4 regions of the Rhizobium sp. BE258 genome follow, and region 4 is predicted to be linked to each of the others. Evidence: riboswitches for the same ligand, from Rfam matches in the RefSeq annotation. Region 4 holds a riboswitch; each other region holds the start of a gene.
What was found. A riboswitch is a leader RNA that binds a small molecule or an ion and turns the genes downstream of it on or off. The one in region 4 is predicted to bind thiamine pyrophosphate.
Positions count from the first base shown of each region.

Region 1: it holds a riboswitch for thiamine pyrophosphate, as region 4 does, so the genes downstream of both, J2X43_RS03410 (ABC transporter permease) here and J2X43_RS12005 (YkoF family thiamine/hydroxymethylpyrimidine-binding protein) in region 4, are expected to answer to the same signal.
Region 2: it holds a riboswitch for thiamine pyrophosphate, as region 4 does, so the genes downstream of both, thiM (hydroxyethylthiazole kinase) here and J2X43_RS12005 (YkoF family thiamine/hydroxymethylpyrimidine-binding protein) in region 4, are expected to answer to the same signal.
Region 3: it holds a riboswitch for thiamine pyrophosphate, as region 4 does, so the genes downstream of both, thiB (thiamine ABC transporter substrate binding subunit) here and J2X43_RS12005 (YkoF family thiamine/hydroxymethylpyrimidine-binding protein) in region 4, are expected to answer to the same signal.

Region 1 is NZ_JAVDWL010000001.1:729,021-736,136, reverse strand. Features, by position in the region: gene minD (septum site-determining protein MinD) at 1-168, opposite strand, end outside; gene minC (septum site-determining protein MinC) at 200-946, opposite strand; gene J2X43_RS03415 (ABC transporter substrate-binding protein) at 1,078-2,016, opposite strand; gene J2X43_RS03410 (ABC transporter permease) at 2,050-2,790, opposite strand; TPP riboswitch at 2,903-3,005, opposite strand; gene J2X43_RS03405 (outer membrane protein) at 3,147-3,779, shown strand; gene J2X43_RS03400 (hypothetical protein) at 3,960-4,205, shown strand; gene J2X43_RS03395 (sugar ABC transporter substrate-binding protein) at 4,280-5,209, opposite strand; gene J2X43_RS03390 (sterol desaturase family protein) at 5,379-6,413, opposite strand; gene J2X43_RS03385 (LacI family DNA-binding transcriptional regulator) at 6,559-7,116, shown strand, end outside.
Region 2 is NZ_JAVDWL010000001.1:965,049-972,164, forward strand. Features, by position in the region: gene J2X43_RS04500 (ABC transporter substrate-binding protein) at 1-284, shown strand, start outside; gene J2X43_RS04505 (carbohydrate ABC transporter permease) at 356-1,294, shown strand; gene J2X43_RS04510 (carbohydrate ABC transporter permease) at 1,287-2,135, shown strand; gene J2X43_RS04515 (YdeI family protein) at 2,202-2,810, shown strand; gene thiD (bifunctional hydroxymethylpyrimidine kinase/phosphomethylpyrimidine kinase) at 2,842-3,654, opposite strand; gene thiE (thiamine phosphate synthase) at 3,651-4,286, opposite strand; gene thiM (hydroxyethylthiazole kinase) at 4,283-5,086, opposite strand; TPP riboswitch at 5,140-5,236, opposite strand; gene J2X43_RS04535 (sn-glycerol-3-phosphate ABC transporter ATP-binding protein UgpC) at 5,278-6,339, opposite strand; gene J2X43_RS04540 (sugar phosphate isomerase/epimerase) at 6,362-7,116, opposite strand, start outside.
Region 3 is NZ_JAVDWL010000005.1:286,582-293,697, reverse strand. Features, by position in the region: gene J2X43_RS19720 (ATP-binding cassette domain-containing protein) at 1-402, opposite strand, end outside; gene thiP (thiamine/thiamine pyrophosphate ABC transporter permease ThiP) at 389-2,026, opposite strand; gene thiB (thiamine ABC transporter substrate binding subunit) at 2,026-3,048, opposite strand; TPP riboswitch at 3,098-3,212, opposite strand; gene J2X43_RS19705 (MDR family MFS transporter) at 3,267-4,802, opposite strand; gene J2X43_RS19700 (MarR family winged helix-turn-helix transcriptional regulator) at 4,918-5,445, shown strand; gene J2X43_RS19695 (thiamine diphosphokinase) at 5,488-6,144, shown strand; gene J2X43_RS19690 (ABC-F family ATP-binding cassette domain-containing protein) at 6,148-7,116, shown strand, end outside.
Region 4 is NZ_JAVDWL010000003.1:306,808-313,923, reverse strand. Features, by position in the region: gene J2X43_RS12035 (RNA polymerase sigma factor) at 1-713, opposite strand, end outside; gene J2X43_RS12030 (YciI family protein) at 710-1,084, opposite strand; gene J2X43_RS12025 (hypothetical protein) at 1,272-2,225, shown strand; gene J2X43_RS12020 (TetR/AcrR family transcriptional regulator) at 2,215-2,772, opposite strand; gene J2X43_RS12015 (nuclear transport factor 2 family protein) at 2,785-3,246, opposite strand; gene glpK (glycerol kinase GlpK) at 3,561-5,054, opposite strand; TPP riboswitch at 5,195-5,305, shown strand; gene J2X43_RS12005 (YkoF family thiamine/hydroxymethylpyrimidine-binding protein) at 5,297-5,905, shown strand; gene J2X43_RS12000 (ABC transporter permease) at 5,933-6,721, shown strand; gene J2X43_RS11995 (ABC transporter ATP-binding protein) at 6,718-7,116, shown strand, end outside.

The DNA of each region.
Region 1 (7,116 bases), on a different contig from region 4:
GACCCGGCGTTCGGCACCCATGACGAGATCGAGATTGCGCAGGCCGACGTCGAAATCGACGACGACGACCTTTTCGTTGCGCTGCGCCAGAGCGGCGCCGAGTGCGGCCGTAGAGGTCGTCTTGCCAACGCCACCCTTGCCCGAGGTAACAACTATGACTTTACCCATATCCCCTCTCCTGTCCTAAACCATTCGTCCGTTAAATCAGCCGCGATGCGAGGATCGCGTCGTTTTCGAGCCAGAGCTGCGCAGGCTGGCCGCGCAGTTCGGCAGGCAGATCGTCTGCCGTCTTGTAGATGCCGTCGATCGCCAGCAATTCTGCTTCCAGCTTGCGGCAGAAAATCCGGGCCGACGAGTTGCCGACCGAACCTGCCAGCGCCCGGCCGCGAAGCGCGCCGTAGATGTGGATGGAGCCGCCGGCGATAATCTCGGCGCCCGAAGCGACCGATCCGATGATCGTCACGTCGCCTTCCGGGAAGATGATCGACTGGCCCGAGCGCACCGGCTCGTGCAGAACCATCGACGACAATGTGGCGCGCGTTACCTGAACGGGCGCAGTGGCCTGCACCTGCGTCTCAGCCTTCGGCGCCGGCTCCTTCGCCTGCGGCACGTCGGCGACATCGACATCCGGTGCCGGGCGGCCGCCGCTCATGCCCGGCGGCATGGTAGCGTCGAGCTGCGATGGCCGCGCGCCTTCGATGCCCATGATCCGGACGCCGCGTTCGCCAAGCGAAGCGATCATCGACTTCAGCTGAGCCCGGTCCGCCTGGAGGTCGGCGACATCGAGGACAACCGGCCTTCCCAGGAAAAAGCCTGCCGAACGCTTGGCCAGATCGTCGAGCCGGACCAGCCATTCATCGAAGGGCAGATCGGGCGTCAAAACGACCGCCAGGAACGAACGGCCTTTGATACGGATGGAGCGCGCGTCGGTTAACACATTAGCAATCTTGGTTAATTTTTGATTGCTTCGGTGTACCTGCTTCGTGGTTAACAAATAGTTAACGCGTGGCCCCGGCCACAACGTTCAGTTAACGGCCGGGGACATTTGCACGGCGCCGTGGCAGGGCCGCCACAGGGCTATTTTACCTCGACGGCAAGGTCCGCAACATCGGGCGCGGTCTTCACCAGACCCATCTCCTGCATGAAGGTCCCGAACCGCTGGTAGCGGCCGGTATCGAGCGCCGCAGGACGCTTGGCGAAGCGCGGCAGCGTGTCGAAGAATGCTGTGCGGTTCAGCTCGTCGTCGAGATTGGGGTAGGCCTTGACGAACAGCTGCCAGGCTTCCTTGGGGTGGTTGGTGATGAAGATCGAGGCCTGTTCGACGGCCGCGAGGAAACGTGGCAGCCGCGGATCGGCGATCGAATCGCGATGGGTGACGAAGATCAGCTCGTCATAGGGCGGCACGCCGTTTTCTTCTGGAAAGAACGCCTTGCCCTCATGTCCTTCGAGCTTCATCTGCGTCAGCTCGAAATTGCGGAAGCCGCCGACATTGGCATCGACCTTGCCTGCGATCAGCGATGGCGACAGGGCGAAATTGACGTTGACCAGCTCTACGTCTTCTTTCGTGAGACCGGCGTTTTCCAGCATCCGCTTCAGCATCGCGTCTTCAAAGCCGGTGACGGAAAAGCCGACCTTCTTGCCCTTCAGATCGGCAAGACTCTTGATCGGTCCATCGGCAAGCACGGTGACGGTGTTGAGCGGCGTCTCGACCAGCGTGCCGACCCGCACCAGCGGCAGTCCGGCTTCGTGGTCGAGGTAGAGGTTGGGCTGGTAATGGATGCCGATATCAGCCTGCTTGGCGGAAATCAGCCGCGGCACCGCCGAGGGATCGGCAGGCGGGATGAGCTCGACATCCAGCCCTTGCGCGGCAAACAGGCCCTTCTGCCCGGCGATGACCAGCGGTGCGTGGTCGGGGTTGACGAACCATTCCAGCATCACTGTCAGCTTGTGGTTGGCAAGCGACGGCGAAGCGAGCGCCACAAGGGCAAGGAAGGTGGCGGATATCAGACGCAGCATGTTTGCTCCATGAATGTGCAGTTTGAAAATCGTTCAGCGCGTGGTTGCCCACGGCGTCCAGCCGGAGGTGAGCCTGTCGACCACCACCCGGCAGATCAGCGTCATCGCCGCCAGCACCGCCATGGCGGCAAAGACCATGTCGGTCTGCATGCGCGCATTGGCCTGGACCATGACGAAGCCGAGGCCTGCCGACGCGCCGACCCATTCGCCGATCACGGCGCCGAGCGGCGCCAGCGGCGCAGCGATCCTCAGACCTGAAACGAGTGCCGGAACGGCAAGCGGCATCCGGATGCGGACCAGCGTCTGCCAGTGGCTGGCATTTGTCAGCGATACGGCATCGAGGATATCGCGCTCGGTCCTGCGCAGCCCGTCGGCAAAAGCCGAAGCGACGGGAAAAAAGATGATGATCGTTGCCATGGCGACCTTGGAAGCCATGCCGAAGCCGAGCCAAATGACCAGGATCGGCGCCAGCACAAAGACCGGGAAGGCCTGCAGGATCAGCACCAGCGGCCAGACCAGCGCCCCGGCGGCCGGAAAGGCCGACAGCACGAAGGCCGCCGCCGCACCTGAGATTGCTCCGCAGACGTATCCCAGCACGATCTCAAGCGCCGTCGTCAGGCTCTGCTCCAGCAGGAACAGCGGCTGCCGCACAAAGACCGAAGCGACCGACAGCGGTGAAGGCAGGATGAAATGCGCCGGCGCAAACAGCCAGATGACCACCTGCCAGATCGCAAGCAGCAAAACTGCACCATAGAGAGCGTTGAGAGGGCGCATCGTTCAGGTGTCAGTGGAAACTGAGGGGCGTGAGCGCAGCAGAACAGACATTGCGAAGCGATCTCCAGACGGCAATGGAGATCCAGGCAAAGCGAAGACGAAGGGAGATACCGGCGGCATCTTGTTCCGTTCCTACGCCGGCATGACCCGGATCAGGTTCAAGGGTCCGGCTCAGCGCCATCTCAGCATCGTCAGATGCTCCCCTCGGAATGGGCGGGAAACTGTCGCGTTTTCAAAGGACTGTCAATGGTGGATCCGCCGCCTGCGCAGCGCCCAGGCATTTGTGATCGAAAGGGCTAGAGACTTTTGGCCCAGGGCTACCTATCTAAGTGTCATGCAATTTAGGGAGACCGAATATGAAATTCGCTATTCTCACCGTTCTTGCTGCTTCGCTGGCGGGAATATCAGCCCAGGCCGCGGACCTGACACCACCGCCTGCGCCGGTTGAACCGGAGGCAATAACGCCGGTTTTCACCTGGTCGGGCCCTTATATCGGTGCCGAGGGTGGCTATAGCTGGACGACGTTCGATCCTGACGGTGCATCCAATGTCGACGCCAACGGCGGGATCCTGGGCGGCTTTGCCGGCTACAACTACCAGTTCGACAATAACTGGGTGATCGGCGTCGAAGGCGATGTCCTCCATAACTGGAACGAAGAGGACACGGCCTTTGGCTCCGTCGAGACGACATGGCAGGGCTCGGTCCGCGCCCGCGTCGGCTATGCCTTCGACAACGCCCTGCTCTACGGAACCGCCGGCTGGGCGATCGCACGGGCAGAAGGTCATCCGACCGGGGCTTCAGATGTTTCCGACACGCTGAACGGCTGGACGATCGGCGCAGGTATCGACTACGCCTTCACCCAGAACATCTTTGCCCGCGGCGAGTATCGCTATACCGACTACGGCAGCGGCAACTTCGGCGGTGCGGCGGGCGGTGATTTCGATCTGAACCAGAACACGATCATGATCGGCGTCGGCGTCAAGTTCTGAGGAGACGGAATGAAATGCGCGATCGCGGACGGCACGCCTTCACACGGCGTGACGCGAAGCTAGCCGTTTTCCAAAAGTCCGCTCTAGGTGTTCCAACATCCCCGTGGAAAACCGGAACACCGTGTTGCACTAAATTAGGACTTCGACAAAAGTCATTCCTCATGATGAGGAATGCTCACAATGCTGTCGGGTCTCGGGACAATCACCATTACGGACGAGAATTACAGCGAGCACGTGGCCTTCGAACTCGGTGAGCGTGACGGCCTGCTGTTTGGCGGCGAAGAGATCCTGCGGCGGGCACAGCGCGCCAAGAAGGTGTTTCTCTTCCTGCTGACATCGCGGCGCGAGTTGCGCATCCGCATTGCCAATGTCGAGCATTCCTGCGCCAATTTCGTCGTCATCAGCGAACCGCTTCCTGCCACCTGAGAGCGCGTGAAAAGGCCACGAGCGGGTCAGCGCTGCGTGGCCTTCATGACGCGGCCCGTGAGGCGAGCCGCGCCTCAGTTCAGATGTTCGAAGTCCGCCATGTTCTTCTCCGTCACCAGTTGGAACGGGATCCAGACCTCGCGGTCGATCTTTTCGCCCTTGATCGCCTTCAAAGCCGCATCGATCGAACCCTTGCCCTGACCCTTGGCATCCTGGAAGACCGTGACCTTCAGGTCGCCCGCCTTCATCGCCTGCAGGGCTTCCGGCGTGGCGTCGATACCGGCGACGATGATCTTCTCCGTGGATGCGCCGCCATTCTTCAATGCGGCGATGGCGCCGAGCGCCATCTCGTCGTTGTTGGCAAGAACGGCATCGAACTCCAAGCCCGATGTCAGCCAGTTGGAGACCAGATCGGCGCCGTTGACGCGGCTCCAGTTACCGACCTGCTCCTGAGCGACCTTCAGGCCGCTGCATTCAGGCGTCGCGATGACGTCATGGACGTCCTGAGTGCGCTGACGCGCGGCCTGGCTCGTCAGGTCGCCGATCATGATGACGACATTGCCTTTGCCGCCCAGAATGCGACAGACTTCCTTGGTCTGCAGCGTGCCGGATTCGGCCTCGTTTGAACCGACGAAAGCCTGTTGCTTGCCGAGTGTCGAAAGATCGGTCGGCTGAACGTTGACGTAGATCAGCGGGATGCCGGCATCCTCGGCAACCTTGCTGAGAGCCGGCGTGCCATCTGAATCGACGGGATCGACGATGATGGCCGAGACGCCGCCGGCAGCGAAATTCTTGACCTGGTCGAGCTGCTTGTTGACGTCCGTCGTCGCATCCTCGATCTGCAGCTCGACACCGACGGACTTGGCATAATCCTGCATGCCGTTGACGATCAGCGTCTGAAAATTGTTGGTGAGCGTCCCCATCGAAACACCGATACGATCGGCCGCGTGCGCCTGCCCAGCAAGCACCAGGGCAACCGCGCTGGTGGTCAGCAATTTCAGCATTTTCTCTCCTCCCAGAGATAAGGCGGCGCCAGCCGGCCGCAGGAAAACGTTAGCCGGGGAAGATCGCGCGGTCCGCGGAAAAATTGATGAAAATCCCTCATTTGCAGGGATCCGGACAGCAAAAGGCCCGGCGGAGAAGCCGGGCCTGCGGGTCGTTCACCTGGGAGGATCAGCCAGCCTGCTGTTCGCGGCGCGCCTTCTTTTCTGCGCGGCGCCTGGCCTGCTCCATGAACCGCTTGTCCATGCGCTCCTGCGCTTCGGATGAACCATCGTGGAATGTGCCGAACCACTTGTCGAGCGGGATCACGCCATCGGCGTAGTTGCACTCGAAATACTTGTGGTGAAGGTAGTGGTCGTAGCTGTGCGTATCGATGGCGCTTTCCTCGCCGACGACGATCTTGTCGAAACCGGCATGGCCGGGCGCCGGTGCAAGGCCGGCATGCGCCAGATGAAAGATCGCATGAACCGGGTTCGACGGAACGATCCAATGGATCAGCACGCCGGAGAAATACAGCAGGTGCTCGATCGGGTGCATGGCAAGACCTGACCAGGGGCCGGGATTGACGTTGTTATGATGCAGCTTGTGGACGGCATGATAGAGCGGCGGCCAGTGGATCAGCCGGTGGACCAGATAGAAATGCAGGTCGCGGAATGTCGGGATCAAGAGCATGACCACGGCGCAATAGACCGGTTGCTCGGCGAATGAGACATAGGGAATGATGCCATTGGCAAAGGCCCACAATGTGAGCACTTCGAAAGCCGTCCAGAGCGGCACGGCGCTGGCGAAAGTCCAGATGACATTATCGACCGTCTGATTGCCGAACAGAAAGGCATCATTGCCGACGGAGGGCCATTTGGCATTGAACTTGAAGCTCGTTCCCTGCTTCTTCTGCATGTAGAGGCGCAGGTGGAACGCGCCGAAGAAGACGAAGACGATTGCGGCGTTGCGCACCAGCAGATAGGCAATCCAGCCGATCGAGAAGGTCTTTGCCGTCTCGAGCGACGGCGTTGCATAGAGCCAGAGCAGCGTGCCGATCGCCGCATAAAGCACGTTCCACGGCATCAGATAGCCCGGATAGCCGAACACCCATTTCAGGAAACGGAGCGGCTGCACTGGCCAGATGAACACAGGCGGATACTGAATAAGCTTGGAAGGCGCCCAGTCGCCGCGTTTGTTGCGCTTCCCGTAAAGTGTGTCGTCCATCTGATATCCTCCAACTCGTGCCGGAAAATTACCGCAGCAATAGTGCCGTTTCCCATCGCTGTCTTGATGTGTTTTGATCAACTGAGCGATTTCGCCAGAGGCGCTGCAATGCTTGACTGTCGAGCGGAGTTTTGGGGAGGTTTTGATGAAAAAGACGACACTGCAGGATGTCGCCACAGAGGCCCGGCTTGGCATCGCCACCGTCGAGCGCGTCATCAACGGCCGCGGCGGCGTCACCGAGAAGACGGCAGAAAAGGTGATCCGTGCGGCCAAGAAACTTGGCTACGGCGAGCGCTCGACGGAAACGCATCGCGGCGCCATCCGCATCGAGGTCATTCTGGTGCGCCCTGAAACCAGCTTCTTCGCCCGCTTGAACCAGGCCTTCGAGCGCATTGCCGCATCGCTCGACCGCGCCGTCATCCTGCATCGCACCTTCATCAAGGAAAGCGATCCGATCGGCATGGCCCATCACATCGCCAATCCGAGCTTTCGCCGCTCCGGGCTGATCATCTGCGCGCAGGATCACCCGAAGGTCATCGAGAGCCTGCGGCGTGTGCGCGCCGCTGGCGTCGAGGTCGCCCAGGTCGTCACCCGCTGCGACGACCCCGAGGTTCCCTATCTCGGCATCGACAATTATGCCGCCGGGCGCAGCGCCGCCTATTACATGTCCGGCATGCTGGCTGCCCGGCGCGGAAACTTCGCC
Region 2 (7,116 bases), on a different contig from region 4:
TTCTCGCCTATCTGACGAATGCCGATAACGAGCGGGAAATGGCGAAGAACGCCATGTTGCTGCCGGTCGCTGTCGGCGCCGATGACGGTGTCGTCAACCCGCTGCTCGCCGAATCCGCCAAGCAGCTCGCCGGTTCCACCTGGCACCAGAACTTCTTCGACCAGGATCTCGGCGCCGCCGTCGGCCGCGTCGTCAATGACGTCTCGGTCGAAATCGTCTCGGGCCAGATGAGTTCGAAGGATGGCGCCCAGCAGATCCAGGACGCGTTCGAACTGGAGCAGTGATCCACTCCGCATTCTCTTCCCGGCGCCGCAAGGCGCCGGGACCTGATCAGGCGCATGCGAAAGCAGGACACATGGCTGACATTTCCGTTTCAACTGGCATCGGCGCGAAAGGCCTTTCCAAGAGCGCGCGAAAGAACCGCAGTTCGATCGCGCATGACCGCTGGGCCATCCTGCTGCTCTTCCTGCCGCCGGCGCTGATCCTTTTCACGCTCTTCGTCATCATGCCGATGGGCGAGGCGGCCTGGTACAGTTTCTACAAGTGGAACGGCTACGGCACGCCAACCGAATTCATCGCCTTCAAGAACTTCCAGGTGCTGTTCCGCAATGCCGCCTTCAGCCAGGCGCTCATCAACAACGGCCTGATCATCATCATCTCGATCGCCATCCAGGTGCCGCTGGCAATCTGGCTTTCGACCATGCTGGCGCACCGCATTCCGGGTGTCGTCACTTACAGGCTGATCTTCTTCCTGCCCTACGTCCTGGCAGATGTCGCGGCCGGTCTCATCTGGCGCTTCGTCTATGACGGCGACTATGGCCTGTTTGCCGCAACGGCCAATTTCTTCGGCTTTGCCAACCCCTATGTGCTGGCCGACAAGGACGTGGCGATCTATGCGGTGCTCGGCGTCGTCGTCTGGAAGTACTTCGGCTTCCACATGATGCTGTTCATCGCCGGCCTTCAATCCGTGGACAAGAACGTGCTCGAAGCAGCCGATATCGACGGCGCTTCCGGCTGGCAGAAATTCCGCTACATCACGCTGCCATTGCTCGGCTCGACGCTGCGCCTGTCGATCTTCTTTGCGGTCATCGGCTCCCTGCAGCTTTTCGACATGATCATGCCGCTGACCGGCGGCGGCCCATCGAACTCGACGCAGACGATGGTCACCTTCCTCTACACCTACGGCGTCATGCGCATGCAGGTGGGCCTCGGCAGCGCCGTCGGCGTCGTGCTGTTCATCATCTGCGTGACGCTCGCCTTCGGCTACAAAAGGATATTCATGCGCAATGACTGACACGACCGACACCATTCGCATGCAAACGGGGACGAAAGTCTATCTCTACGTCTCGCTGACGCTGATCGCCGCCCTCGTGCTCATTCCGCTGCTGACAACGGCGCTTGGCGGCTTCAAGACGCTGGGGGATTTGCGCGTCAATCCGTTCGGCCTGCCGGCCGCATGGCAATGGTCGAACTATACTGACATCCTTTTCGGCGAGCGCTACTGGCTGCAGATCTTCAATTCGCTGGTCATTGCGGTGCTGACAGTGTCGCTGACGCTGATCGTCTCGTCGATGGCAGCCTTCACCTTCGCGCATGTGCGCTTCTTCGGCTCGTCGTTCCTGCTGAACTATTTCCTGCTCGGGCTGATGTTCCCGGCCGCCACCGCCATTCTGCCGCTCTTCATCCGCATCCGCGATCTCGGATTGCTGGATACCTATTGGGGCGTGGTGCTGCCGCAGGTGGCCTTCGGCCTTGGTATGAGCATTCTCTTGTTTAGGAATTATTTTCGCAACCTTCCGGAAGAATTGTTCCAGGCGGCCTTCGTCGATGGCTGCGGCTATCTGCGCTTCTTCTGGTACATCTCTCTACCGCTATCGCGGCCGATCATCGCCACGGTTAGCATCATCTCCTTCGTCGGCAGCTGGAACAGCTATATCCTGCCGCTCATCATGCTCAATTCGGAATCGAAATATCCCTGGCCTCTCGGCATCATGGTCTATCGCGGCGAATTCGGCACCGAATGGCAGCTGGTGCTGGCCTTCATCACGTTGACGATCATGCCGACCATCATCGTCTTCTTCCTTGCCCAGAAACACATCATTGCCGGTCTGACGGCCGGAGCGGTCAAGTCCTGAGCGAGTTGAAGTTTGCGCCGTGGCCGCTACCATGGCCGGGCGCAGGCTTCACGGGGGATAAAGCGAATGGCTCCGATCGTCGTCGATCCGGACAAGGTGCATGAATTCAGCAATGCCGGGGAATTCTACGACTGGCTTTCGAAGTATCACGATAAAGAAAACGAGGTCTGGATCCGCATCTTCAAGGTGGCCTCGGGCCTGCCATCGATCACGCCCGTCGAGGCGATCGATGCCGTGCTCTGCTGGGGCTGGATCGATGCGGTGCGCAAGAGCCTCGATGAGAAGAGCTATTTGCAGCGCTACACCCGGCGCACGAAGAACGGAACATGGAGCCAGATCAACGTCGACAATGTCGCACGACTGATCAGTGAAGGCCGGATGACCGGTCACGGTCTGCGCGAGGTCGAGGCCGCCAAGGCCGACGGCCGCTGGGACCGTGCCTATGGCAGCGGCAAGAACATGAAGATCCCCGACGATCTGCAGGCGGCGATCGATGCCGAGCCGGAGGCGAGGGACATGCTGGCAAAGCTCAGCGAGCAGAACCGTTTCGCGCTGGCATTCCGCATGCACAAGATCAAGACCGAAGCCGGCCGGAGGCGGAATATCGAGAGCTTCGTCGCCATGCTCAAAAAGGGCGAGACGATCTATCCGCAGGGAAAAAAGCAGAAGGGTTGAGACCGGCGGCTTTTTCGCCGGTCCCGGTGTCTCACAGGTCCGGCTCGTTCCACAAGGCGTGAAAGTGATGGACGGGGCCGTGACCTGAGCCGACGCCGAGTTGACCTGCCGCCGCCACCGCATCGGCGAGGTATCGCTTGGCGATGGCAACGGCGGCTTCCGGCGATTTGCCCTTGGCGAGCTCTGCGGCAAGAGCGCTGGAAAGAGTGCATCCGGTACCATGGGTGTTCTTCGTCGGAACCCGCGGTGCCTCGAACCAGGTGATGTGATCGGCGCTCGCCAGCACATCGGGACTGTCGTTGCCGCCGAGATGGCCGCCCTTGAGGAGAACCATTCCAGGGCCGAGCGTCAGCAGCTTGCGCGCCTGATCCTGCATCTGCTCGCGGCTTTCGGCATGGCCTTCACCGAGCAGCGCTGCCGCCTCCGGCAAGTTCGGGGTCAGCATCGTTGCGAGCGGCAGGAGACGCGTGGTTAGCGCGCCGATCGCAGCAATGTCGAGGAGGGTGGCGCCGCCCTTGGCGATCATGACGGGATCGAGCACGATGGGAATACCGCGATGCGGCTGCAGGGCATCGGCGACCGCCTCGGCAATCGCGGCATTGGCGATCATGCCGATCTTGACGGCATCGACGCGCACATCGGCGAAAACCATGCGGATTTGCTCAGCGACAAACGCCGGAGAGACCGTCTGCACGGCAGAAACGCCCGTCGTGTTCTGTGCGGTCAGCGCCGTCAGCACGGCCATGCCATAGGTGCCACGCGCCGAGAAAGCCTTGAGATCGGTCTGGATGCCGGCGCCGCCCGAGGGGTCGGACCCGGCAATCGAGAGGACGTTACGGATCATGAGCGTGCCTTTCTGATGCTGGCTGCGATGGCTGCGGTCGCCGCCTGCGGATCGGGCTGGCCGCAGATCGCCGAGACGACCGCAAGGCCCTCGGCGCCGGTGGCAAGCACCGGGCCGACATGCTCGGCCTTCAGCCCGCCGATCGCTACGGAGCGAACCGGGCAGGCACGAACGAGATCGGCCAGACCTGTCAGGCCGATCGGTTGCTTATGGTCAGGCTTCGTCGCGGTGGCAAAGACCGGGCCGATTCCGGCATAATCGACGATGGCGGGATCCACCGCGGCGGCAAGCGCCGCCGTCTCGACCGACAGGCCGAGGATCATGTCCGGCCCGATCTTCCGGCGAGCTTCAATCGCGCCGAGATCATCTTGGCCGATATGCAATCCGTCGGCACCGAGCGCGATCGCCGCCTCGACATCGTCGTTGACGATGAGCAGCGCGTTGCTGCCCGTGAGCACATGCTGCAAAGCCCGGCCGGTTTCGATCATTTGCCGGGTGTCCGCCGTCTTGTCGCGCAGTTGCACGATGGTCGCCCCGCCGGCAACGGCGGCACGCGCGGTTTCGACAAGCCCGTATCCGGCACAGAGATGCGGATCGAGGACGAGATAGAGGGAAAGATCGAAGGTCTTCACGCCGGGCTGATCCTTGCCGCCTGGTCGAGGCCCGGACCGTCGAGTGCCGCGAGCGCATCAAGGAAACGCCAGGAGAAGGAGCCGGGGCCTTTCGCTTCCAGCGCTGCCTGTTCGCCGGCGACGGCAAACATTGCCAGCGCTGCGACTGTCGCATCGAAAGTCTCCTCGGGCGCAATCGCGGCAAAGGCGCCGGTCAGGCAGGTCAGCGAGCAGCCGAGCGCGGTGATCTGCGGCATGAGGGCCGAGCCGCCGGCGATCCTGACAGCACGCGCGCCATCGGTGACGAAATCGATCGGACCGGTGACCGCAACGGCAGCACCATACTGGGCGGCAATGCTGCGGGCGGCACCTTCCGCCTGCTCGACGGGATCGCGGCTGTCGACGCCCTGGCCGCGGCTTTCGCTGCCGGCAAGCGCGATGATCTCGGAAGCATTACCGCGGATGATTGCCGGATTGAGATCGAGCAGCGCCGCAACGCTCTCCCGGCGGTAGCCCGTCGCGTAATGGGCGACCGGATCCAGCACCCAGGGCTTGCCGTTGCGGGCAGCGGCCTTCGCCGCCTGTTTCATGCCGCTCACCCAGGCGGGCGACAGCGTGCCGATATTGATCGTCAATGCCCCGGATATCGCCGCGAATTCACCGGCTTCCTCTTCGGCATGCACCATGGCGGGCGAGGCGCCCGCGGCCAACACGACATTGGCGGCGATGTTCATCGCGACATAGTTGGTGATGCAGTGAACGAGCGGCGGCGCGGCGCGCAGCGCGGTCAGCAATTGTCCGGGTGATCTCGAAGTCGTCATCTTGCGTCCCTTGTGGGGCGGGGCAAGACGCCGGAGGCCGGACGAACGAAAGCGAAGGGCCTCGAGCGACTCCCTCCGCCAGCATTATCTGGTTCAGGTTCAAAGGGTACCTCTCAGCCCGCCTTCCGGCGAACGCCCCTGTCTCTCAACGCCTTCGTCATCGCAAATTATCGGCGGCTTGTCACGCCCTATCAGTTCAGCCGGGCCTCGCCGCTGACGATACGCTGCTCGCCTTCATCGAAGAGATGAACGGCATCATGAATGGGCGCAACCTTCAGGACATCGCCGGGCGCTGCTCTGATCCGCTCGCGGAAGACGCAGCTGATGGTCTGCGTACCGAGTCTGGCGATGACGAGGGTTTCCGATCCCGTCGGCTCAACGACGACAGTGGTGATCTCGATGCCACCGGGGTCGAGCCGGAGATGTTCGGGGCGGATGCCGTAGGTTACGGCATCGCCCGGACGGCGGTCGCTTGGGAGGATGATGCCGTCTTCGGTGCGGAAACCCACATCCGTCATGCTGCCCTTGATGAAGTTCATGGCGGGCGAGCCGATGAAGCCCGCGACGAACAGGTTGTTGGGCCGGTCGTAGAGATCGAGCGGAGAACCGGACTGCTCGATGCGGCCGTCCTTCATGACGACGATCTTGTCGGCCATGGTCATGGCCTCGATCTGGTCGTGGGTGACGTAGATCGTCGTCGTCTGCAGCCGCTGGTGCAGTTCCTTGATCTCCGAGCGCATCTGGACGCGCAGCTTGGCATCGAGATTGGAGAGCGGTTCGTCGAAGAGGAAGACGGCCGGGTCGCGCACGATTGCCCGGCCCATGGCAACACGCTGGCGCTGGCCGCCGGAGAGCTGTTTCGGATAGCGTTCGAGCAGGCTTTCGAGGCCGAGAATCTTGGCGGCATTGCCGACGCGCTTGTCTATCTCCTCTCGCGGCATACGCTTCAGCCGCAGCGAGAAGCTCATGTTCTTGGCAACCGTCATATGCGGATAGAGCGCATAGTTCTGGAACACCATGGCGATGTCCCGGTCCTTCGGTGCCAGCTCGTTGACGATGTGCTTGCCGATCTGGATCTCACCGCCGGTAATGCCCTCGAGGCCGGCGATCATCCTGAGCAGCGTCGATTTTCCGCAGCCGGACGGTCCGACGAGAACCACGAACTCGCCGTCGCGGATATCGACCGATACGCCCTTGATGGCCTTGAACGCGCCATAGTCCTTGCGGGCATTATTCACGGAAACATGAGCCATTGTCGTCCTCCCCAGGCCGCGATCAGAGCGTGTTCAAGGTGTTTCTGAGAAAGCCGAGGCCGACGCGCTCGCCCTCCTTGCGGGCCTCCAGGTCCTTGCCCGGCCAGCCGTAGGCGGCATCCTCATGCTCGATCGAGATCGTGCCGTCGAAACCGTAGCTCACGGCCTGGCGCAGGAATTTCGTCCAGTCAAGAAGGCCGAGGCCGGGCAGCTTGTATTGCCACCAGCCCTTGCCGTGATAGCCGACGGCCTGCTGTACGGCGGGATCGATCGCGGTGTCCTTGGCATGGAGGATGGCAATGCGGTCCTTGACGTCCTCGAGCGCCTTATAGGGATCGACGCCGATGCGCAGGAAGTGCGAGGGGTCGAATTCCAGCCCGAAGCGGCGGTCTGGAATGCGCTTGAACAGCTCGTCGTAGCCCCTCGGCGTCGTGCCGACGAAATTGTCCTTCGGCCCTGGCCAGTTTTCGATCGCGAAGATCAGGCCGCTCGATGCCGTCTCGGCAATCAGGCCGTTGGTGTAGGCGGCGAAGTCGTCATAATTGGCCTCGTCGCTGGCTTCATCGTTGCGTCCCGGGAAGATCACAAAGATCGGCACACCAGCCTCGCCGATCGCCTGGGCGAATTCCGAGGTGCGCGAGCGCAGATCCTTGCGCTTGGCATTGTCGGCGTCGAGCTGGTTGCCGAAATAGGTGATGGAGGAGACGTAGAGATTGCGCTCGCGAGCGAGTGCCACGGCAGAGCGGACCTTGTCGGGCGTCTTGATATGCCCGCCGA
Region 3 (7,116 bases), on a different contig from region 4:
AAGCGTTGCAGGAAGCCTTTTTTCGAAGCCCGTCAGGCCGACCTGCGCCAGCGCGGCCGAGATGCGGCTGCGATCCGTCGGCGCGAGCTTCAGGGCCGGATTAATGCCCAGCCCGACATTGGTGAAGATATCGAGATGAGCGAAGAGATTGTTGTCCTGAAAGACAAGCGAGACGGGCCGCTCGGCCGGGTGACTGCCGGTAACATCATGTCCGGCGAGCAGAACGCGGCCGCTCTCCGGCGTCTCGAAGCCTGCCAGCAGATTGAGTAAGGTCGATTTGCCGGCGCCCGATGGGCCTGTCACGGCAATGATCTGGCCGCGGGGCAGCGTGCAATCGAAATGGAAGGCGTGGCTGCCGAGCGTCAGGCGGACGTTCTGCATGGTGATATCAGCGGCCGTCATCGGCACCATGTCCTCGCATCTGGCCGGATGCTCCGGCGATCGTCAGCAATAGGCAAATGACGCCGAGGATCAGCGCAAGGCCGTCGGCATCGTTGGTTCTGTAGCTTCCCATGCGGCTGTAGACCAGCCATGGAAGTGTGACAAAACCATCGGATCCGAACAGGGCGACAGCGCCAAGATCGCCGAGCGACAGCGCCATGGCGAAAGACAGGGCGGTCAGCAACGGCTTGCGCAGCCCCGGCCAGTCGACAAGCCGCAGCCGCGCCGCGCCGGTTATCCCGAGACTTGCCGAGAGGCGCGCGGTGCGGCGCTGATGGACGAGATAGGCCGGTTCAAGCACGCGCATGACGAAGGGCAGGGCCATCAGCATGTTGATCAGAACGACGAGGACGGGCGCAAAAACAGAGGCGTCGCCGAATGGCCTGAGCGCCATGAACCAGCCGGTCGCAAGCACCACGGGCGGCACCAACAGCACCATTGACGAGGCTCCGCCCATCGCTGCGTAGAGGGCGCGGCTGCCGCGTGTGAAACGCTTGTCCCCGCTGATGGTCTGGCGGGCGCGGATCAGGGCTGCTGATACGACAAGGGCCAATGTGGCGGCGGAAAGGGATATGCCGAAGCTCATCGCTGCGGCTTGCCAGAAGACCGGCTCGCCGACCAGCTTCGGGAGGTCGGCTCTCAGGCCGGCTACCAACACGGAAAGCAATGGCGAAAGCAGAAAAGCCGTAGCGAGGACGAGGAGCAGGCCATCCGACAGTTTTGCCATCGCCATTCTGCCATCGAAACGCATGGAGTGGCGTCCGGCGGTCAGCCCTTCGTCACGGCTGGCGGGGAGAAACGACATGGCGCCGAGGATGAGGCCGGCCAGGGCAATCTGCAGCAAGGACAGAGCTACCGCTCGGCCCGGGTCGAAATCAAAACGCAGCGACTGGTAGATCGCCACCTCGATCGTCGTTGCCGCCGGTCCGCCGCCAAGCGTCAGCACCAGCGTGAAGCTGGTGGCGCAGAGCATGAAGATCAGCCCTGAAATGCCAGGGATCAGGCCGCGGATCGCCGGCCATTCGATGAAACGGAAGACGGCGCGCGGGCGCATGCCGAGATTGCTTGCCATCAGCCAGTATTCGGCGGGCAGGCGCTCCAGTCCTGCAAGCATCAGCCGGCAAGCGAGCGGCAGATTGAAGAAGATGTGGGCGAGGAGGATGCCGGTCAGTCCGTAGATGCTGACGGGTTCGGACAGGCCGAGCTTGAGCAAAGCGGTATTGAGCAGGCCCTGCCGTCCCCAAATGCCAATGAGCCCGAGCGCGCCGATCAGAACGGGCAATCCCATCGGCACGGCCATCAGCCGGATGATCCAGATGCGGCCGGGAAAGTTCGGCTGGCGGGCAAGCGCCCGCGCGACGGGGAGCGCCAGGAGAACTGAGAGCAGCGTGGAGAGAACCGCTTGCAGCAGCGTGAAGCGCAGGACGCGGAGAATGTAGGGATCCGAGATGATCCCGGCGAACGCATCACTGCCGCCGGAAGCAGTCAGCGAGACGGCGGCGATGCCGATGAAAAGCAGGATGGCGGCGAGGCCGATTGCCCCGCCCGCCAGCGCATTTCTCCGTTCCGCAGCCGTCTGCAGCATCAGTTCATGCTCATGGCCGTCAGCCACTCATCGATCCAGGACTTGCGGTTTTTGGCGACATCATCCGGGCTCATCAGGAAGGTCTTGGACGGATTGACCAGCTTGCCGAAGGCATCCGGCAGCGGCGTGGAGGTGGCCGCAACAGGCATCATCCAATTGTTGGTCGGGATCGTGTCCTGGAAACCCGGCGTCACCATGAACTTCAGGAAGTCGCGGGCGAGTTCTTTATCCGGCGCGTTCTTGAGAAGGCCGGCGACTTCGATCTGGATGTAGTGACCTTCGGAGAAGGCGGCGGCCTGATAGCGGTCGGTGTTCTCGGCGACCATGTGATAGGCTGGTGAGGTCGTGTAGGACAATACCATCGGCGCCTCGCCCTTGGTGAACAAGCCATAGGCTTCAGACCAGCCGGGCGTCACCGTCAGGATGCGGCTCTTGAGCTTCGTCCATGCTTCGGGCGCCTTGTCGCCATAGACGGACTTCACCCAGAGCAGCAGGCCAAGGCCGGGCGTCGAGGTGCGCGGATCCTCGATGACGAGCTTTTGCGATGGGTCGCCGTCGATCAGTTCCTGCATGCTTTTCGGCGGGTTCTTGATGGTCTGCGTGTCGTAGATGATGGCGAAGTGGCCATAGTCATAGGGAACGAAGACATCGTCCTTGAAATCGCCCGGTACCTTGAGGTCGCTGGTATCGACGCCGCTTACGTCGAACAGGCCGGTGTCCTTGGCTTCGGTGATCAGGTTGGTATCGATGCCGAGAACGATGTCGGCCTTGGTCGAGGCGCCTTCGAGCTTCAGGCGTGAGAGAAGCGCCACGCCATCGGCGACGCTGACGAAATTGACCGTGCAGGCGCAGGTCTTCTCGAAGGCTTCCTTGACCTTGGGGCCCGGGCCCCATTCCGAGGTGAAGCTCTCGTAGGTGTAAATGGTCAGCGTCTTGTCGGCGGCCTGCGCCGGAGACAGAGTGACTGTTGCGGCAAGGAAAGCCGTGACGAATGATGCGATCAATGGTTTGCGGCCGGGCATGGCGCGCCTCCTCCTAAAAAAGTTGTTTCATGGGGAAAAGGGCGGTGCCTGGTGTCACGCGTCTAATCCCTCCGCCGGTGTTAGCCGGATCAGGTTCCGCGGGTTGGCTTGAAAGCCTCTCAGCCAGATATCCTTGCGGATACAGGGCACCCCGTTAGAGCGTTGGCAGATGTATAGTGATGCAGGCTTTATGACAAGGGCGCAGCGCGCCCTTGCCGCTACTCGGCGGCTTCGGCGGCTGCGGCCGTGTTCTTGGTCTCGCCGTGGCGCGGCAACTGGACCGGTTTCAGCGAAAGCGCTGCAATCAATCCAATCAGAGCAAAGGCGCAGGAGGTCATGAACATCGGCGTGAAGGCGCTGGCATAGGCATCGGCGACAGCCTGGCGGCTGGCTTCCGGGAGGGCTGCCATCATCTTCGGCGTCAGCTGCTCGATATCCGTAACGCCGGGGATGGAAACGCCGACCTTTGCCAGCTGTGAGCCGATGATGGCGCCGTAGATGGAGATGGCGATCGAGGCGCCGCCCATGCGCGACAGCGTGACGGAACCGGTGGCGGCGCCGACATCACGCGCCGGAGCGGCGTTCTGGACGCCGATGACGGGCACCTGCTGCGACAAGCCGATGCCGATGCCGTGCAGCATCATCAGCAGGCCGATGATCGGCAGCGGCGTACCAGCATGGACCTGGGTCAGGAGCGCGAAGGCCACCGCGCTGCAGGAGAGGCTGGCAATGGCGAAGGGCTTGTAGCGTCCGGTGCGCGAGATCATGCGCCCGGCAAAGAGCGAGCCGCAGACGAGGCCGCCGGTCAACATGACGAAGAGCAGGCCGGCATGCGAGGGCGACAGGCCCGTGGTCGTCTGCAGGAACAGCGCGAAGTAATTGGCCATGCCGATAGCGATGCCGCCGCCGGTGATCGACATGATCAGGAGAAGCGGGAAGGTAGGGTTGCGGAACAGCGATAGCGGCACGATCGGTTCGGCGGCGCGGCGCTCGACGAAGACCCAGGCGATGGCGCAAAGCGCGCCGATACCGATGATCCCAAGGCTCTGCGGCGCCAGGATCGAGCCGAACAGCTCGCTGCCATCGGCCATCAGCACGATGCTCGTCGTCGTCATCGCCAGCAGTAGGGCGCCGGCATAATCGATCTTCGGGCGGCGGTGCGGCTTGCGATAGGGCAGCATCAGCGCGAGGCCGATCAAGACAACGAAACCGATCGGCACGTTGACGAGGAAGATCGAGCGCCAGCCGAAGAGATCGCTCATCATGCCGCCGAGAACGGGGCCGATGGCGCTCGAGGCCATCAGCACCAGGCTGGAATAGCTCTGGTAGCGGGCTCGTTCGCGCGGCTCGAAGAGATCGGCATTGACGGCGAAGATCGATACCATGATGCCGCCGCCGCCCAGGCCCTGGAGCACGCGGGCGGCGATCAGCGTGTTCATCGAGACGGCGAGACCACAAACGGCGGAGCCGACGGTGAAGATCGCGATTGCGGTCATCATCACGTATTTGCGGCCAAAGAGGTCACCGAGCTTGCCATAGACGGGCATCACGGCGCTCAGCGACAGCAGATAGGCGGAGCCGATCCAGCCGAAGCGTTCGAGGTGGCCGAATTCGCCGACGATGGTCGGCAGCGCCGTCGAGACGATCTGATTGTCCAGCGTTGCCATGAACATCGCGGTCATCAGAAACAGGAAGAGAATAAGCCTGCGGCGGGGATCCGTCACGAGCGGCTGGGAGGCAAGCTGCATATCCATGAAGACAGTTCCAATCTTGATCGCCAATTTATGTGACAAAAGCATATAAATGTCAATGACACCAGAATGACGCGGGCATATTTCCTTCGCGCAAGCCTTCTGTTATGCTCGGCGCATGAACGAGAAACCCGCCCGCATTCACGAGCTTGATCCGCTGTCACTGGAGAACGAAAGCGTTTCCAGCATCGGCCAGAGCATGACACGCATGAAGTTGATGACTGGGCGCCGGCTGATTGGGCGTCTGGCAATCCAGAGCGTGGCGCCGGATCTCGAGCTCTCGCATCTCGATGTTCTTGACGCCGTGCGCCGTGCGCAGCCGGCCGATGAAGTGACTGTCGGGATGATCGCCGAGATGCTGCGGATCGATCCCTCTCGCGCCAGCCGCGTGGTTGCCGATATGGTCAGCCGCAACATTCTGCGCCGCGAAGCATCGCAAGCCGATGCGCGGCGCATCGTCGTCGTGATGACGCCGATCGGCCAGCGGCTGCTGTCGGAGATCCGGGCGCAGAAGCTGTCGTTGATCACAGAAATCCTCGACGGCTGGAGCAACACGGACGTCGATGCCTTCGCCGCGCTCTATGAGCGCTTTATCGACGGCTATGAAAAAGCCTTCGAACGGCGCGATAAGGGCACGCCCGGTTAAGCCCCGCCCCTTTCCCTCGACCCCTCCTTTGCGCTATGGGCAATGCCCATGACCCAGACGACCTTCACGATCCTGCTCGGCGGCGAGCTGACGCCGACAGAGCGGCTGCGCAGTGCGATTGCCGGCAGCCGGTTCATCGCGGCCGATGGCGGCATGCGGCATGCGGCAGAGCTCGGTGTCGTGCCAGAGCTCTGGGTGGGTGATTTCGATTCCACCGCACCGGATCTCGAAGGCGCGTTTCCGGGTGTGCCGAAGCAGCCATACCCGGCAGCCAAGGCCTCGACGGATGGCGAGATCGCTGTTTCCGAAGCGATAGCCCGTGGCGCGAAACGGCTGATCCTTGCCGGTGCGCTGGCGGGTGAGCGGTCCGACCATGCGCTTCAGCACCTCCTCTATGCCGTCAGCCTCGCCGAACAGGGTATCGACCTGTTGCTCACTTCGGGGCTGGAGGAAGCAGTTCCGCTTCTTTCAGGTTCCATCGAGCTCGACCTGCCGAAGAACAGCCTGTTCTCGGTTCCCGGTTTCAGCGAATTGCGCGGTCTCTTCATCGAAAACGCGCGCTATCCGCTCTCGGATTTCCATTTGCCGTTCGGCTCGTCGCGTACCATTTCCAATGTGGCAGAAGGCAAGGTTCGGTTCACGCTCGGCAGTGGCCGCGCGATCGTCCTTGCCCGCCCCTATGACCTTTCCGGAGTCTGATCCTTGGCGCCTCCCATTCTCAAACTGGACGACATCTTTCTGAGCTTCGGCGGCGCGCCGTTGCTGGCGGGCGCAAGCCTGCAGGTGGAGCCCGGCGACAAGATCTGCCTCGTCGGCCGCAACGGTTCCGGCAAGTCGACGCTGCTGAAGATCGCTGCCGGCATCGCCGAAGCGCAATCCGGCGAGGTGTTCCGGCATCCATCCTCGACGGTCCGATATCTTGAGCAAGCTCCTGATTTCGGAAGTTTTGCGACGGTGCAGGCCTATGCCGAGGCCGGTCTTGGGCCGGGTGACGACCCCTATCGCGTCACCTATCTGCTGTCGCATCTGGGTCTCACCGGCGAGGAGGACCCGAAGAACCTTTCCGGCGGCGAAGCCCGCCGCGCAGCACTTGCCCGCGTCATGGCGCCGGAGCCGGATATCCTGCTGCTCGACGAGCCGACCAACCATCTCGACCTGCCGACCATCGAATGGCTGGAAGGCGAGCTGCAGAAGACGCGCAGCGCCCTCATGCTGATCTCGCATGACCGACGCTTCCTCGAAAAGGTCTCGACGGCCACCGTTTGGCTCGATCGCGGCACGTCGCGGCGTCTGGATCGTGGCTTCGGGCATTTCGAAGTCTGGCGCGATCAGGTGTTGGAGGCCGAGGAGCTGGAACAGCACAAGCTCGGCAAGGCGATCGAGCGTGAAGAGCATTGGCTGCGCTATGGCGTTACCGCGCGCCGAAAGCGCAACATGCGCCGTCTGGGTGAGCTGCAGACCATGCGCTCGCAATATCGCGGCCACAAGGGTCCGCAGGGCAGCGTCCAGGCGAGCGTTTCGGATGCGCAGGAATCCGGCAAGCTGGTGATCGAGGCGGACAAGATCACCAAGACATATGGCGAGCGGCCCATCGTCACGCCGTTTTCTATTCGCGTGCATCGCGGTGATTGCATCGGTCTCGTCGGCCCGAACGGTGCCGGCAAGACGACG
Region 4 (7,116 bases):
AGCGCCAGCAGCCCCATGATCTCGGGCTCACCCGGAAAGATCCGCAGCATCAGCCGCCCGAGGCGGATCGCCTCGTCGGCGAAGGCGGCCGCTTCGCGCTTCGGGTCGCCCTGCGAATAGCCTTCGTTGAAGACCAGATAGATCATCGTTGAGACGATGGTGAGCCGCTCTGCCCGCTCCTCCTGTCCCGGCGTCTCGAAGGGTACGCCGGCCTTGGCGACACGCGCCTTGGCGCGGGTGATGCGCTGCTCCATGGCGCTTTCGCCAACCAGGAACGCCTTGGAGATCTGCTGCACCGACAGCCCGGAGACGATGCGGAGCGCTAGCGCGATCTGCTGCGTCGCCGGCAGATCCGGATGGCAGCAGATGAACAAGAGCCGCAGGATGTCGTCGCGATAATTGGATTCGTCCAGCCGGTCGGCGATATCGCTTTCTGCATCCTCGGTATCGGAAATCAGTTCCTCGTCCGGCAGCGCCTGCGTCTTCTTCTGCTTGCGCACCGCGTCGATGCCGCTGTTGCGGCCGACGAAGATCAACCATGCCGTCGGATCGCGTGGCGGACCCTTGTCCGGCCAGGTGCGGATGGCGCGCAGGCAGGCCTCCTGAAAGGCCTCTTCCGCGATATCGAGATCGCGGAAATAGCGAAGCAGCGCGCCCAGCGCCTTCGGCCGGGCCGAAGCCAGCGTCACGTCGATCCAGGCAATGTCTGTCATGTGGCTTTATCTCCCGGATGGAACACGTAGAAGGGGCGGATCTCGTAGGAGGTCGAGCCCGGATTGGCGGCCGACAGCTCCTTGGCAAAGGCGATCGCTTCGTCCAGCGTCTCGAAATCGACGCAGTAGAAACCGAGGAGCGCTTCCTTGGTTTCGGCGAAGGGTCCATCGAGCACCAGCGGCTCGTCCTTGCACTTGCGCAGCGTGGTCGCCGAGGTCGTCGGCATCAGGCGGCCGGTCGGGCCGAGCTTGCCGGACTTGGCAAGGGGCTCCTGCACCGCATAAAGCCTGGCCATGACGGCATCCTCCTCTTCCTTCGACCAGGAAAAGACGGTTTCTTCATTGGCATAGCAAAGGATCGCATACAGCATCGGTCACTCCTCTTCCTCAATGACGAAGGAGTAACCCGCCATCCGACACGGCGCAGCAAAAAATTACGCCAGGCAAAATTAGCATTGGGGATTGTATCGGCCGTCCCGCGTTTCGCCATCGAGTTGCCACCTTCGGCTTCGATGTCTCCAGCGGCTGGATTTCCAACATCACATTTCAGGACGAAACATGCATCTTTTCAAAAGCCTGCCGCTATCTGCTGCGATCACCGTGGCGGCCTCCGCCGCCTATGCCGCGCCGCAGAATTTCATCTATACCGGCTCCGGCGACCTCGAGGCAGCAAAGTCCCTGCTGGAGCGGCCGGATGTCGGCGGCGCGCAGGTGGTCTATAACTGGAAGATGCTGGAAAAGGCCAAGGGCGAATACGACTTCTCGGCTATCGAGAAGGATCTGGCGATCGCCGAGAGCCTGAACAAGAAGCTGTTCATCCAGGTCCAGGACCGCTTCTTCAACCCGAAGGCCCGTAACATTCCGGATTACATGCTTGAAGGCGCCGACTATGGCGGCGGGCTGGCGCCTCAATTCGACAATCCCGGTGAGAACAAGGGCATCGGCTCCGGCTGGGTGGCGCAGCAATGGAACCCGGCGGTGCGCGAGCGCTACCAGGCGCTCATTTCGGCTCTGGCGCAGAAATTCGACGGCCGCGTCTACGGCATCAACCTGCCTGAGACTTCGATCGATCTCGACCCGAAGAACGAGCCGAAGGATTTCAGCTGCGATGCCTACTTCGCCGGCGAGATGGAAAATCTCGGCTTTGCCCGCAAGGCCTTCGCCAAGTCGATGGTCGTCCAGTATGTGAACTTCTGGCCCTGCGAATGGGAAAACGACCATAAATATATGAGCCGCCTCTTCGACTTCGCGGCGAAGAACAATATTGGCCTCGGCGGCCCCGACATCGTGCCGAACCGCAAGGCGCAGATGAAGAACTCCTATCCGTTCTTCAACCAGTACAAGGGCAAGCTCGCCTATGTCGGAATGGCGGTTCAGGAGCCGACGCTGACCTACAGGAACCCGCAGACCAAGAAGCCCTTCACCAAGGAAGAATTCACTGCCTTCGCCGACGACTATCTCGGCGCCAGCGTCATCTTCTGGAGCACGAAGAGCCCCTGGCTCAAGAAGTAGCCTTCAGCCTCTTCTGCATGCCGGTGATTGCCCGGCGGAAGACATCGTGATCACTAAGGGCGCGCGACAGAACGAGCGCGCCCTGGATGCCGAGAACCGCGGCCTCCGCCTCGGCCCGCGCCTCGCCGGAGTTCCGGCCAGCCCGCGTCAGCGCCCCGGCCAGCGCCTCGACCCAGCGCCGGAAATAGCTGTTGATCGCCTCGCTGAAGCGCTCCCGCGTCCTATCCAGCGCAAAGGCGCCGACGAGGCAGATGCGCCCGCCCGAGCGGAAGTAATCGTCAACGCCACGCCACATCGCCGCGATCGCCACGGCGGGCTCGTCGCGGCGCAGCGGCTCATAGATGAAGTCCTCGAACCAGCGGTCGACCTCGGCAAGCACGGCAGCCGCCATCTCCTCCTTCCCGCCGGGGAAGAAGTGGTAGAGGCTGCCCTTGCCGATCCCGGTGCGTTCGGTGATCCGGCTCAGCGTCGTGCCCTCATAGCCGAGCTCCCGAAAGATCTCGGCAAGCAGGGGCACGACATCGCGGCGTTCGTAAACGGTCTTCAGGGCATCAATCCTTCAGAGGCCAAGCTCCGACAGCCCCGGATGATCATCCGGACGGCGGCCCAGCGGCCAATGGTATTTGCGGTCCGATTCCTTGATCGGCATGTCGTTGATGCAGGCGAAACGCCGCTGCATCAAGCCGCTAGCATCGAACTCCCAGTTCTCGTTGCCATAGGAGCGGAACCAGTTACCGCTGTCGTCGTGCCATTCATAGGCATAGCGCACGGCAATGCGGTTTTCGCGGAACGCCCACAGCTCCTTGATCAGCCGGTAGTCCAGCTCCTTGGCCCATTTGCGCGCCAGGAAGGCAACGATCTCCGGGCGTCCGTTGACGAACTCGGCGCGATTGCGCCAGGCGCTATCAGGCGTATAGGCGAGCGAAACCTTCTCCGGGTTCCGGCTGTTCCAGCCGTCTTCGGCAAGGCGAACCTTCTGCGTGGCGGTTTCAAGCGTGAAGGGAGGAATAAGCGCAGTCATCGTCTTTCTCCTGTACTGATGAGGATATATTGTACCGATCGGTACAAAAGACGCAAGCAGCGAGATTGCGGCATTCGCGCACAGTGCGGATGGTAATGATTTGGAGGGTCCTGTTTGAAGTTCGCAGAGAGCGGCACGCCCCCTCCGTCATCCTCGGCCTTGTGCCGAGGATCTAACGAACTCCTACGTCAGCCGTTGCAGATGCTCGGGACAAGCCCGAGCATGACGGCGGTGGGTAGGACTGAGGCTCGCACGTGAAGACTGCGAATGGGATGAAGCGCTCGTCCCACCGCCACCCCACCCGGCGCACCGCCCTAAGCGTCGCTCAGCGTCCGCTTCACCGCATTCCGCCAGCCCTTGAGCTTGGCGGCTCGCGTCTTCTCATCCATGTCAGGCTCGAAGCGCTTGTTGCGTTTCCACTTGGCGGAGAAGGTCTTGCGATCCGGCCAGACACCCGCCCGGCTGCCGGCCAGCCACGCAGCCCCCAGCGCGGTGGTCTCCAGGATCACCGGCCGGTCGACGGGCGCATCGAGCAGATCGGACAGCCGCTGCATCGTCCAATCGGAGGCGACCATGCCGCCATCGACGCGCAGCACGGTATCGTCGGTGCCGTTCTTCCAGTCCTTCTGCATCGCATCGAGAAGATCCCGCGTCTGGTAGCAAACGGCTTCGAGTGCGGCGCGGGCAAGCTCCGACGGGCCGCTGTTGCGCGTCAGGCCGAAGATCGCGCCACGCGCCTTCGGATCCCAGTGCGGCGCCCCGAGGCCGGTGAAGGCAGGCACCAGATAGACCTCCTGCGAGGGATCGGCACCCTCGGCCAGCTTGCCAGTCTCCCCGGCAGAATCGATGATGCCCAGCCCGTCGCGCAACCACTGCACCGCAGCTCCGGCAATGAAGATCGACCCCTCGAGCGCATAGGTCGTCTCGCCATCCAGCCGGTAGGCGATGGTGGTCAGAAGCCGGTTCTTCGAGCGCACCATGTCGGAGCCGGTATTCAGCAGCGCGAAGCAGCCGGTGCCATAGGTGGATTTCATCATGCCGGGCTCGAAGCAGGCCTGGCCGATCGTCGCCGCCTGCTGGTCGCCGGCAACGCCTAGGATCGGGATTTCGGCGCCGAACAGCGACTTCTCGGTGATGCCGAAATCGGCGGAGCAGTCCTTGACCTCCGGCAGCATGGCGGCCGGTACCCGCAGGATCTCCAGCAGGTCCTTGTCCCAGCTATTGTCGGCGATGTTGTACATCAGCGTCCGCGAGGCGTTGGTCGCATCGGTGACGAAGCTCTTGCCGCCGGTCAGCCGCCAGATCAGGAAGGTATCGATTGTCCCGGAGCAGAGTTCGCCCTTGGCGGCCCGGGCACGCGCGCCCTTCACATTGGCCAGCATCCAGGACAGCTTGGTGCCGGAGAAATACGGATCGAGGATCAGCCCGGTCTTCTTGGTGAAGAGCTTTTCGAGATCCTGGCGTTTCAGGTTCTCGCAATAGCTGGCGGTGCGGCGGTCCTGCCAGACGATGGCGTTCTGGATCGGCTTGCCTGTTGCACGCTCCCAGACGACGACGGTTTCGCGCTGGTTGGTGATCCCGAGTGCGGCAATGTCAGTGGCCTTCACCCTGGCTTCGCGCAGCGCCATGTGGATGGTCGAAACCACCGAATCCCAGATCTCCTCCGGATCGTGTTCCACCCATCCCGAGCGCGGATAGATCTGCGTGAACTCCTTCTGGCCGACGCCTGCAATCTTCATCTCGCCATCGAAAACGATCGCCCGCGTCGATGTCGTGCCCTGATCGATCGCCAGAACATACCCGCTCATGCCTGCCCCTCCCTCTAAGCTCAGCGGCTTTCAGATAGATCATTTAAGACGTAGAAACGAAAGAGAAAAGAAAGCCGATCGCAATTTTGCCTCGTCGTAAATCGGCCGCTTTACAAGCCAGCCGACGCATGCTTAAAGGGCACCAACGACAGGGGTGCTCCGTATAGCCGGGGCTGAGATGCGGCCGCATGGCCTCAAACTCTTGAGCTGATCTGGATAATACCAGCGGAGCGAGGCGAGCGATGTTTTCTGGCGCACAAATTTCCCTTTACCCGATGACCGACCGTTTCGTCGATGTCATCCTCTCGGCCCTTCCGGCCCTCGCCCCTTATCGCGACAAGCTCAGAATCGAGACCGACGACATCTCGACGCTGATCGTCGGCACGCCCGATGTCGTCTTCGCGGCGATGCGCGATCTCTATGTCAGCGGCTCGGCGGATGGCATCCATGCGGTGCTGCGCGCCACTATCTCCCGCGGCTGCCCCGGCGAGCCTGACGATCCGATGTGCCATACCGAGGCCCTTTCGGGTCCGGTCCTGCCGCTTGCCGAGCGCAAGGCGTCAGCTCTGGAAGCAGTAGCCTCCTCGCCGGTCACCGGCCGTACCGCCGCCGCGCAGTTCTCGCTCTATGTCATGGGCACCGGCGATCACATGGAAGAGATCTACGGCTGCATCGACTTCCTGAAGAATTCGGGCGTTTTCGACCGCTCGAAGAATTTCTGCACCCGCGTCAAAGGCGATGCCGGTGCGGTCTTTGCGACCATTCACGAAGCCTTCGTCCGCTTCGGTCCGCCGAATGGCCATGTGACCATCGACCTTACCGTCTCCGCCAACAGCCCATCCGCCGTCTGATCGCTGCCTCACGTCAGGAGACTGCCGATGCCGCGATTCATCCGATTGCCGGAACTTGCCATGCGTTCTGCGCCCGCCGTGCTGTCGGTCAGCGCGCTGCTGGCCATCTGGGAAGCCTATGTTGACCTTGCCGGTGTGCCGCCGACGACGCTGCCTGCGCCATCGCGCGTCATCACCCAGGCATTCGTCGAACGCGTAGCGCTGCTGAACAACAGCTGGCCGACGCTGCAGGCGACGATCTCCGGTTTCGGCCTCTCGCTGGCGATCGCGTTCCTGTTCTCGGTCGCCATCGACTTTGCGCCGCGCCTGTGCGCCGCCCTGATGCCGGTCTTCGTCATCAGCCAGACATTGCCGCTGGTCGCCATCGCGCCGCTGATCGTGCTCTGGTTCGGCTTCGGGCTGCTGCCGAAAATCCTGCTCGTCGCCCTCGTCACCTTCTTTCCGATGCTGGTGGCCCTTGCCCTCGGCTATGCGGCAGCCGAACCGGAGATCGAGGAGCTGCTGGCCTCGATGGGCGCCTCACGCTGGAAGCGCTTCATCGTAGCGCGGCTGCCGGCGTCCCTGCCCTACTTCTTCGCCGGACTGCGCATCTCGATCACCTACGCGGTCGTCGGCGCGATCTTTGCCGAATATGCAGGCGCCGCCCGCGGGCTCGGCGTCTATATCCTCAACGCCAAGAACAATTTCCGCGCCGATCTGGTGCTTGCCGCCGTGCTCGTCAGTTCGCTGCTGACACTCATCCTGTTTTCGCTGGCCGTGCTGGTCGAATGGCTCTCCATGCCCTGGCACCGCACCAGCCGGGACGACCGTCGATGAGCGATCAGCCTCTTCTCGATATCCGGGATCTCAGCTGCCGTCTCGGCACCGTCGCCGTGCTCGATGGCATTTCACTGCAGCTTCACGCGGGCGAATTCGTCTCGATCCTCGGCCCGTCGGGCGCCGGAAAATCCACGCTCTTCCGGATTCTGACCGGAAGCGTCGCCAAAACAGGCGGCAGTATCCGCATGAACGGCAATGCGCTGGACTCAGAAACCCGCCCCTTCGCCTTCATGCCGCAGCGCGATGCGCTGATGCCGTGGCGGCGGCTGCTCGCCAACGCGGCGCTCGGCCTGGAGATGGCGGGGATGTCGAGACGAGACGCGAGCGCCGAAATCACGCCGCTGCTGGCCGAATTCGGCCTGGAGGGCTTCGAACGCAGCTGGCCGCATGAA